DNA from 3 places in the Clostridium sp. LBM24168 genome. Region 3 is predicted to be linked to each of the others. Evidence: riboswitches for the same ligand, from Rfam matches in the RefSeq annotation. Region 3 holds a riboswitch; each other region holds the start of a gene.
What was found. A riboswitch is a leader RNA that binds a small molecule or an ion and turns the genes downstream of it on or off. The one in region 3 is predicted to bind S-adenosylmethionine.

Region 1: another riboswitch for S-adenosylmethionine. It lies ahead of ACSVC9_RS06815 (methionine ABC transporter ATP-binding protein); the one in region 3 lies ahead of ACSVC9_RS10860 (MetQ/NlpA family ABC transporter substrate-binding protein).
Region 2: another riboswitch for S-adenosylmethionine. It lies ahead of ACSVC9_RS08235 (trans-sulfuration enzyme family protein); the one in region 3 lies ahead of ACSVC9_RS10860 (MetQ/NlpA family ABC transporter substrate-binding protein).

The regions. Positions count from the first base shown of each region.
Region 1 covers NZ_CP196861.1:1,365,253-1,368,539, forward strand. The annotation lists gene ACSVC9_RS06810 (amino acid permease) at 1-1,258, shown strand, start outside; SAM riboswitch class I at 1,325-1,442, shown strand; gene ACSVC9_RS06815 (methionine ABC transporter ATP-binding protein) at 1,520-2,476, shown strand; gene ACSVC9_RS06820 (methionine ABC transporter permease) at 2,478-3,134, shown strand; gene ACSVC9_RS06825 (HAD-IB family hydrolase) at 3,277-3,287, shown strand, end outside.
Region 2 covers NZ_CP196861.1:1,670,223-1,673,509, forward strand. The annotation lists gene ACSVC9_RS08230 (zinc dependent phospholipase C family protein) at 1-119, opposite strand, end outside; gene ACSVC9_RS08235 (trans-sulfuration enzyme family protein) at 330-1,502, opposite strand; SAM riboswitch class I at 1,591-1,696, opposite strand; gene ACSVC9_RS08240 (methylated-DNA--[protein]-cysteine S-methyltransferase) at 1,769-2,233, opposite strand; gene ACSVC9_RS08245 (DUF6773 family protein) at 2,258-2,734, opposite strand; gene ACSVC9_RS08250 (helix-turn-helix transcriptional regulator) at 2,731-2,931, opposite strand; gene ACSVC9_RS08255 (GNAT family N-acetyltransferase) at 3,119-3,287, shown strand, end outside.
Region 3 covers NZ_CP196861.1:2,176,308-2,179,594, reverse strand. The annotation lists gene ACSVC9_RS10865 (D-alanine--D-alanine ligase) at 1-923, shown strand, start outside; SAM riboswitch class I at 1,076-1,175, shown strand; gene ACSVC9_RS10860 (MetQ/NlpA family ABC transporter substrate-binding protein) at 1,249-2,085, shown strand; gene pdxR (MocR-like pyridoxine biosynthesis transcription factor PdxR) at 2,202-3,287, shown strand, end outside.

The sequences.
Region 1 (3,287 bases), 810 kb from region 3:
AGGTATAATGGTGTATTTTTTAATGACAAGTCTAGGAGAAATGGCGACTTTTATGCCGGACTCGGGATCGTTTGGAACATATGCAACGAAATTTGTAGATCCAGCTTTAGGATTTGCCCTTGGATGGAACTACTGGTATAATTGGGCTATCACAGTAGCGGCAGAAATGGTAGCTGGGGCTCTTATAATGAAATATTGGTTTCCGTCTGTTCCGTCTGTAATATGGAGCGTGTTGTTTTTAACCCTTATAGTAGCTTTGAATCTATTATCTGCAAGAGCTTACGGGGAATCTGAGTTTTGGTTTGCAGGTATTAAAGTTACTACAGTTATAGTATTTTTAATAACTGGAATTGCTATGATATTTGGAATATTTAATGGCAATCCTGTTGGAATTAAATATTTTACTGTAGGAGATTCACCATTTGTTGGAGGAATTAAATCCATATTTTTAATATTTCTAATTGCTGGTTTTTCTTTTCAAGGTACAGAGCTTGTAGGAGTTGCTGCAGGAGAAAGTGAAAACCCGGAACAGGCTATTCCAAAGGCAATAAATACAATATTTTGGAGAATAATAATATTTTATCTAGGGACTATAATTGTAGTAGGTGCGCTAATTCCATATACTAAAGCAGGTGTTCAGACAAGCCCATTTACTATGATATTCCAGAAAGCAGGAATAGCTGGAGCAGCTTCTCTTATGAATGCAGTTATATTGACATCGGTACTTTCCTGTGGAAATTCGGGAATGTATGCATCTACAAGAATGCTATATTCTATGGCTAAGGACGGAAAAGCACCTAAGATTTTTGGAAAAGTAAATTCAAGGGGTGTTCCTGTAAATTCAGTTATTATTACTACAATAATTGCTTCTGCGTGTTTTCTGACAGGACTTTATGCAGAGGATTCAGTTTATGTATGGCTTGTAGCGGCTTCCGGACTTTCGGGCTTTATAGCATGGCTTGGTATAGCAGTATGTCATTTCAGATTTAGAAGAGCCTTCATTGTTCAGGGAAAGGATATCTCAAAACTTAAGTATAAAGCTAAATTTTTCCCATTAGGGCCTGTAATTGCTTTTTTACTTTGTGCAGTTGTAGTACTAGGACAAGGAATTACATATTTTCAAGAAAATAAAATAGATTGGGGTGGAGTAATATCCTCTTATATAGGACTACCTTTATTTTTACTATTATTTATAATCTATAAGAAAAAATTTGGTACAAAATTTATAGAATTACAGGATATAGACCTAGGAAAATAAGAGTTAACATATTGACACATTAAACTTAAGTTGATATAATTAAAGCCATGTTAAATATAAATCTTGAACTTATCAAGAGAGGCGGAGGGGACAGGCCCTTTGAAACCCGGCAACCAGTACGAGGGTTATCTTATATACTTGTATAATGGTGCTAATTCCTGCAGCGAAAGCTGAAAGATGAGATAATGCTGTTTAATTAAGTCTGAGGTTTTCCTCAGGCTTTTATATTTTGTTCAGATTGTAGTGAGAGGATGAATTATATTGATAGATATTAGTAATGTAGGTAAAAGTTTTGGAGGTAAAAATGTATTAAAAAATATAAGTCTCCATATAGGAGAAGGTGAAATATTTGGCATAGTAGGACACAGTGGTGCTGGAAAATCAACTCTTTTAAGATGCCTAAACGGTCTTGAAACTTATGATGCAGGAAGTATAAAGGTTATGGATAAAGAAGTAAAAGATTTAAAAGGCAGACAGATAAGGATATTTAGAAGAAATCTTGGAATGATATTTCAAAATTTTAATTTGCTCAATAGAAAAAATGTATATTCCAATATAGCACTTCCGCTTGAAGTATGGGGAATTAGTAAGGATGAAGCAAAGAAAACAGTCAATAATTTGCTGAGACTTGTAAGCCTGGAGGATAAGGCCGATAGTATGCCAAGGGAATTAAGTGGTGGTCAAAAACAAAGAGTGGCTATTGCAAGAGCACTTGCACTAAATCCTAATATATTGCTTTGTGATGAAGCTACGTCGGCTTTGGATCCTAATACTACTAGATCAATACTTGATTTGCTAAAGAAAATAAATCAGGAATTTAAAATAACCATAGTTGTGGTAACACATCAAATGGAAGTGATAAAAGAAATATGCAATAAAGTAGCAATTATTGATGAAGGGGAGATAAAAAAATCTGGTACGGTAGAAGAAATATTTTTAAAGCCAGGAAAAAACTTAAAGAAATTACTCGGGGCAGATAGCGTACTGCCGGATGAAGGTGTAAATATAAGAATATTTTTCCCGAAGGACATAAGTCAGGGGAATCTAATAACATCTATGGCAATAGATTTAAATATAAAATTTTCCATAGTATGGGGAAAACTTGAGAAGTTTCGTAATGATGTGTTGGGTAGTCTTGTTATAAATATATACGAAAAAGATAAGGAAGCTATATGCAAATATCTTTCTTCAAAAAATGTAGTTTGGGAGGTTGAGTAATATGGGATTTTCTGAAACATTTCAAGAGATATTAGTTCCTGCAATTGGACAAACGCTCTATATGGTATGTATTTCTACAATACTTGCAGTAATCATAGGATTTATACCGGCTATTTTGTTGATAGTAACCGATAAAAATGGACTTAGGCCAAACAGAATAGTGTATAAGGTGTTTGATATAATAATAAATTTATTGAGATCTTTTCCTTTTATAATACTTATGATAGCAATCTTTCCGTTTACAAAGCTAATAGTTGGAAAGACTATAGGTACTACTGCAGCGATAGTACCTATTACAATAGCAGCAGCTCCATTTGCAGCCAGGGTAATTGAATCATCTCTAAAGGAAATAGATCCTGGAATAATAGAAGCAGCAAAATCTTTTGGGGCAAGTAATACTCAAATAATATTTAAAGTAATGTTGAAAGAGGCACTTCCTTCAATAGTTCTTGGTATAACACTTACAGTTATAAGTATAGTTGGTTGCTCGGCTATGGCAGGAACTGTAGGTGGGGGTGGACTTGGAGATGTAGCTTTAAAATATGGATATTATAGATTTGAGACTGACATAATGGTGTACACGGTAATAATACTTGTTATATTAGTCCAGTTGCTTCAAACTATAGGGAACTTAATATATAGGAAACTTAATAAATAAAAGAGTATATAGTAACAAGATATGATAACTCTGAGCATAGATAGCCTGGAGTTATTATTTTGTTTAAGAATATGCACTATTTATGTTACAATATAATATAATTAATTATTATAACTTATTGGAATGAAAGAGAGGCTTTGATATGAATACAGC
Region 2 (3,287 bases), 510 kb from region 3:
GAAATATCTGGTTTAATATTTCCATACATAAAAATTATTTTGTTTAATTTAAAATTTAATTCTCTTAAGCAATGTTTATATACAATTTTAGAAAATAATATATGTGTATTTATTATCATTACCTTGACACCTCTTTACATATTCCCCTAATATAATAATATTTCCTATAGCTGCTTTTTGACTGCATGTTTGTGTTAAGTTTTATTTAAGAGATATTCATGTATGTTAAATTCACAAATTTTTAGATTTTAATGATTGCTCAAAAACAGATAAACTAGAAAAGAGTATTACAAAACCAGGTACATAGTTCTGTAATACTCTTTTCTAGTTTATAATCCACACTTTTCGAGTGCTTGTTTTAAATCATAGATAATATCCTCTGCACTTTCAAGCCCTATACTGAATCTTATATATCCATTCCTAAATTTTTCCGGATAAAAATTTATTCTTTCATCATTCGGACCTGTATAGACAATTAGACTTTCATCATGTCCAAGAGAAACTGCCGGAATAACGAGTTTAAGAGAATTTATGAATTTATTGTGAGTTTCGCTATCTGCTTTAAGTGCAAAAGCTATGACTCCAGAATACATCTTCATCTGCTTTTTTGCAATTTTATGTTGTGGATGGCTCTCAAGTCCAGGATATGCAACAAATTTCACGGATGGATTTGACTCCAGATATTGTGAAACTTTAAGTGCAGTATCACTGTGCTGTTTCATACGAAGAGGTAATGTCACAACTCCTCTCATTATAAGCCATGCATTGAACGGACTTATTGTACCTCCAAGATTAACCATAGCTTCACTTTTTATTTTGTCTATAAGTTCTTTCTTTCCTATTACCGCTCCACCCATTGCATCACCGTGTCCATTTATATACTTTGTCAAACTATGAACTACCAGGTCAGCTCCAAGTTCAAGAGGATGCTGTAAATATGGAGATGCAAAAGTACTGTCCACACTAAACAATGCTCCAATAGACCTGGCAATTTTAGCTATTTCTGCAATATCGCTTATCTTCGTAGTTGGATTGCCAGGTGTCTCAACATGAATAAGCTTTGTATTAGGTCTTATTGCTTTTTTTATTTCTTCCAGGTTGGATGTATCTACAAGCGTAGCTTCTATTCCATACTTGTCTGGAAGATACTGGTTAAGCAGTCTGTAAACTGCTATGTATGATACATTCGAACATATTACATGAGATTTACTTCTAAGAAATGTAAAAAATACTCCTGCAAGTGCTGCAACCCCACTTGCCAGTACTACACAATCTTCACCACCCTCTAATGCAGCCAGTCTTTGCTGAAGGTAAAGCTGATTTGCAGAAGTATTCCTTGTATAAAGCATCTGGTTTGGATCACTCCAATTAATTGATGATGCATCCTCTGGAAGTTTGTAACAATTTGCCATAGTTATAGGACGCCTAATAGAGCCTGTCTCTTTATCAATACCATTGCCTACATGTACACATTTTGTTATAAAACTAGTTTCCTTGGTCATATGTTTCCTCCTTGTAAATTTAATAAATATTTGTATTAAAAAAAGCCGTCTTTCATAAGAAAAACAACTTTAATTTCATAAAATATTTTTCTTATCTCTCAGAATATTCTGCTGGAATTAACACCATACATCGATATACAAATGTTGGTTGTCGGGTTTCAAAGGGCCAGTCCCTCCACCACTCTTGATAAGATTCAATTATTTAATTTATTTCATAATATACTAGAAAAAATTTATTGTCAATAAGTTTAATGGTAATTTGATCTTTAACTATTTTTCTTCTCCATATCTAGAAGCTTTTTCTTTATACCTAACCCACCTGCATAACCAATCAAATCTCCATTGGAACCAATAACACGATGACATGGAATGATAATCGCAATAGGATTCTTATTATTTGCCATGCCTACTGCACGGTATGCTTTAGCATTTCCTATGCTTTCTGCTATATACTTATAACTACAGGTTTCCCCATAAGGGATATTCTGAAGTGCTCTCCATACTTTTCCTTGAAATTCAGTTCCCTGTGGTGCCAGCGGTATATCGAAAACTTTCCTTGTCCCACTAAAGTACTCCTCAAGTTCCTCATATACCCTTTTAATTAAGTATGTCTCAATACACATTGTATATTCAGGAATATTTTCTCCAAAATATATATGAGTGATATTTCCGCTGTTTTCGGCAATAACTAACTTCCCGATTTTAAATTCATAGCAATATGCGCTGTACATATTATACCCTCCATTCATTATTCTTTACATATCATCTTCATATTCTTTACGTATCTTATTTTCACGTTTTTTTGAAATCCATCCTACTCCCCACATACAGAAAAAAGTAATAGCGAATGAACTTAAAAAAATGATAACTATTTCTATAAAAAACATTACGATATTCTGTCTATTTTGTATATATTTCATGTAATTTGACACACTAGCAATTATTGTAACTGCTGAACTTGAAATCAAGCTATTCAGCAAATATATTCTATTTCCATGTTTCTTTGAATCAAATATACCATTTCCTTTTATGACATTTCTTATAAGAATGTAGAATGATCCACCAAAAAATGCAATAAATTCCGTCATATAGGAAGTAAATGGTTCATCCAATATAAATTGCTTATACAATACAGAAATTAATAAAAAAACGGAAACCATCTGAAATGCATCGCTGGCTATCTTATGCTGTTCAGCTATAATTCTCTCATCTTTAAAATTTTTATTTATCATTTATATTCCTCCCAAAATAAATCATTTAATGTTCTATTTAATGTTCTACATATGGCAATACATAATCTAAGTGATGGATTATACTTTCCAGCTTCTATCATACCAATTGTCTGTCTTGTAACCCCTATTTTTTCCGCAAGCTGTTCCTGGGACAAATCACATTCTACTCTTGCAATCTTCATACGTTTGTTCTTCAAGTCTATAACCTCCTTACACTATTTATTATAATATATATGTGTATAAATGTAAATTATATATTTCATTTTGTTTTATATTTTATACTTTTACAATTGAGGTTTACAAGTACTTTCTATAAAATATAAATTTTAATTGAAAATTATGATATTATTTTATATATAATACTTTCATGAAAGGACGATACTAATGAACATTTCAATCAGACAGGTAAAAGATGAAGATCTTGACGCAGTCGCAAAAATTGAAACAATATGCTTTCCAAAAGCGGAAGCAGCTACAAGAAAATCCTTGAGGCAGCGTATAAAAATATTTTCGGAAAGTTTTTTTGTAGCAGAAGAGGATAAAAAAATAATTG
Region 3 (3,287 bases):
GAGTTATTATGGGGGGAATATCCTCAGAAAGAGAAGTATCACTAGATTCTGGGAAAGAAATAATGAGTTGCTTTGATAGAAATAAGTATACAGTAGTTCCAATTGTTATAGATAATAAGCGAGATATAATAGATAAAACAGGAAGTATGGATTTTGCCTTTATAGCACTTCATGGAAAATTTGGAGAAGATGGGACTGTCCAATCTGTGCTGGAAACTTTAGATATACCTTATTCTGGCTGTGGGCCACTTACAAGTTCCATATGTATGGATAAGGACATGACAAAAAAGGTATTGAAGAGTGCTGGAATCAAAACTGCAAGATGGATTTGTGTCAAATCAACAGATGAAATAGATTATGACTATCTGGGTGAAATGGGTTATCCGCTGGTTGTAAAACCAAATTCAGGAGGATCAAGTGTAGCGACGAATATAGTTAAAAGGAAAGAAGATATAGAGTACTCGGTAAATTTGGCATTAAAGTATGATGAGGAAGTTATGATTGAGGAATATATAAAAGGTGATGAGATCACCTGCTGTATTTTAAACGGAAAGACATTGCCACTAATTCAAATAAAGCCGAAAACAGAGTTTTTTGATTATGAGGCAAAATATACTGAAGGTGCTTCAGATGAAATAATTGTCCAGCTTGAAGAGAAACTTCAAAGTAAAATTGAAGAAATATCTCTTAGATGTTGGGATGTGTTGAAGTGTAGAGTATATGTGAGAGTTGATTTTATGATAAAGGACAATATACCTTATGTACTTGAACTCAATACACTCTCGGGAATGACAAAGAATAGTCTATTTCCAAAGAGTGCAAAAGCAGTAGGTATGTCTTACAGCCAACTTCTGGATAATATAGTTGAGTATTCTATGAAAGAAAACTGTAAAGTCGCTTCTAAGAAAATTTATGCATCATGAAAATATTAAATAGATAAATAGAAGCCTGCATAAATAATGTATTAATATTTATACAGGCTATTCTTTATTTAAGTTCTAAATTGTCGAGAACTGCATTGACAGATAAAATACATGATGATATAATCAATTACGTGAAAAAGTAAATCAAAATAAACTTATCAAGAGAGGCGGAGGGATTGGCCCTATGAAGTCCGGCAACCAGTATTATATACATTGGTGCTAACTCCTACAGCGAAAGCTGAAAGATGAGAAAATCATTAAGGTTTCAAACCCGGGATTTTTCTCGGGTTTTTATTTTGATTAAATTAATTGAGGGGGAACTTGTATGAAAAACATCAAAAAGATACTGGTAATTATATTTTCTTCTGTATTCGTTTTAGCAGCATTATCAGGATGCGGAAGTAACAACGGAGGAAATACTGGAAGTAGTGATACATCAAAAAGTGAAAAAAAGGATATAACAATAGGGGCTACGCCTAAACCCCATGAAGAGATACTTGAAAAGGTAAAACCTATACTTCAAAAAGAAGGATATGAACTTAAAATAAAAGAATTTACAGATTATGTAACACCAAATAAGGCACTTGCGTCTGGTGAGTTAGATGCAAATTTTTTTCAACATATACCATATCTGGAAGACTATAATAAGAAAAATGGTACGGATTTAGTTTCTGTGGCAAAAGTTCATCTTGAACCAATGGGAGTGTATTCAAATAAGGTTAAAAATTTAAAAGATCTCAAAGATGGTGCTGAGATTGCAATACCAAATGATGCCACAAATGGTTCCAGAGCTCTTAAACTGTTAGCACGTGAAGGGCTTGTAAAGGTTAAAGATGGAGAGCTTATTTCTAAGTTGGATATAACTGAAAACAAGAAGAACCTTAAGATTCAGGAGTTAGATGCTCCACAACTTCCTAGGGTATTGGGTGATGTAGATGCAGCAGTTATAAATACAAATTATGCATTAGAGGCAAAATTAAATCCAACTAAAGATGCACTTGCTATAGAATCAAAAGAGTCACCTTATGCAAATATAATTGCAGTTAAGAAAGAAGACAAAGACAAACCTTATGTGAAGGCTCTTGTGAAAGCGGTAAATTCGCCTGAAATCAAGAAATTCATAGAGGATAATTACAAGGGAAGTATAATCCCTGCATTTTAACACTAAATTTTGAGTATTTTATAAATAAAGATGATGTATTGTAAAAAATTACAGTATATCATCTTTATTTATGTATTGATTTATGTAAAAATATATAGAGAGGTGAATTTATAATTATGTTTTTTGATATAAAAATTGATGATAAAAGTCCTGTTTATATACAGATAAAAAATTATATAAAAAATATGATACTTAGAGGAATGATGACTTCAGGTGAAAAACTTCCATCCACCAGGGAAATGTCTTCAAGATTGAAGGTAAGCAGGAATACAGTTATTTGTGCTTATGATTTTCTAAAAGATGAAGGCCTTGTACATATGAAGAAAGGAAAGGGAGCTTTTGTATCTGATGTAAAAGTAGATTTTCAGGAAAAGTGGAATATAGACTGGAATAAGCGCATAAATAGTTATGCAAGGGAATCAGAAAAATTGGATATAATCAAAAGCGAAATAAAGTGGGAGAAAGGAATGATATCATTTAAAAGTATAGCTCCTGATGACAGGTTATTTGATGTTGAGAATTTTAAAAAATCATTTTTGAATTGTGTATCGCGAGAAGGCGGGAAAATATTGAATTATGGATATGCACAGGGATATAAGCCACTTATTGAATATCTTGTCAAATATATGGCAGACAAGGGTATAGATGTTTCCGGGAAAGATATACTTGTAACTAATGGATTTACAGAAGGATTTAATATTATACTGTCATGCCTTGTAAATAAAGGAGATAATATATTATGTGAAAATCCGACTCACAATACGGCTATAAAGATTATGAAACTGCATAGATTAAATATAACAGGAATTAAGATGAATGAAGATGGGATAGACCTTAATGCTTTAAGAGAAAATCTAAAAAAACGCAAATTTAGTTTGGCATATTTTATACCGTCCTATCACAACCCAATGGGGGTTGTAATGTCTCCTGAAAAAAGAACAAAATTGTATAATACTCTTAAAGAGTATGATGTTCCTATAATTGAGGATGGTTTCAATGAAGAACTGAGATATCTAAGTGATCATGTATCACCAATTGCTGCACTTAGCGGTGGTGGTAATAGTGTGATTTATGTAGGCAGCTTTTCAAAGATACTCTTCCCGGGTCTGAGAATAGGGTGGATACTTGCAGATAAAGAACTTATAGGATATCTTGAAAGTGCAAAGAGAGGCAGGAACATACACACCTCTTTTCTGGATCAG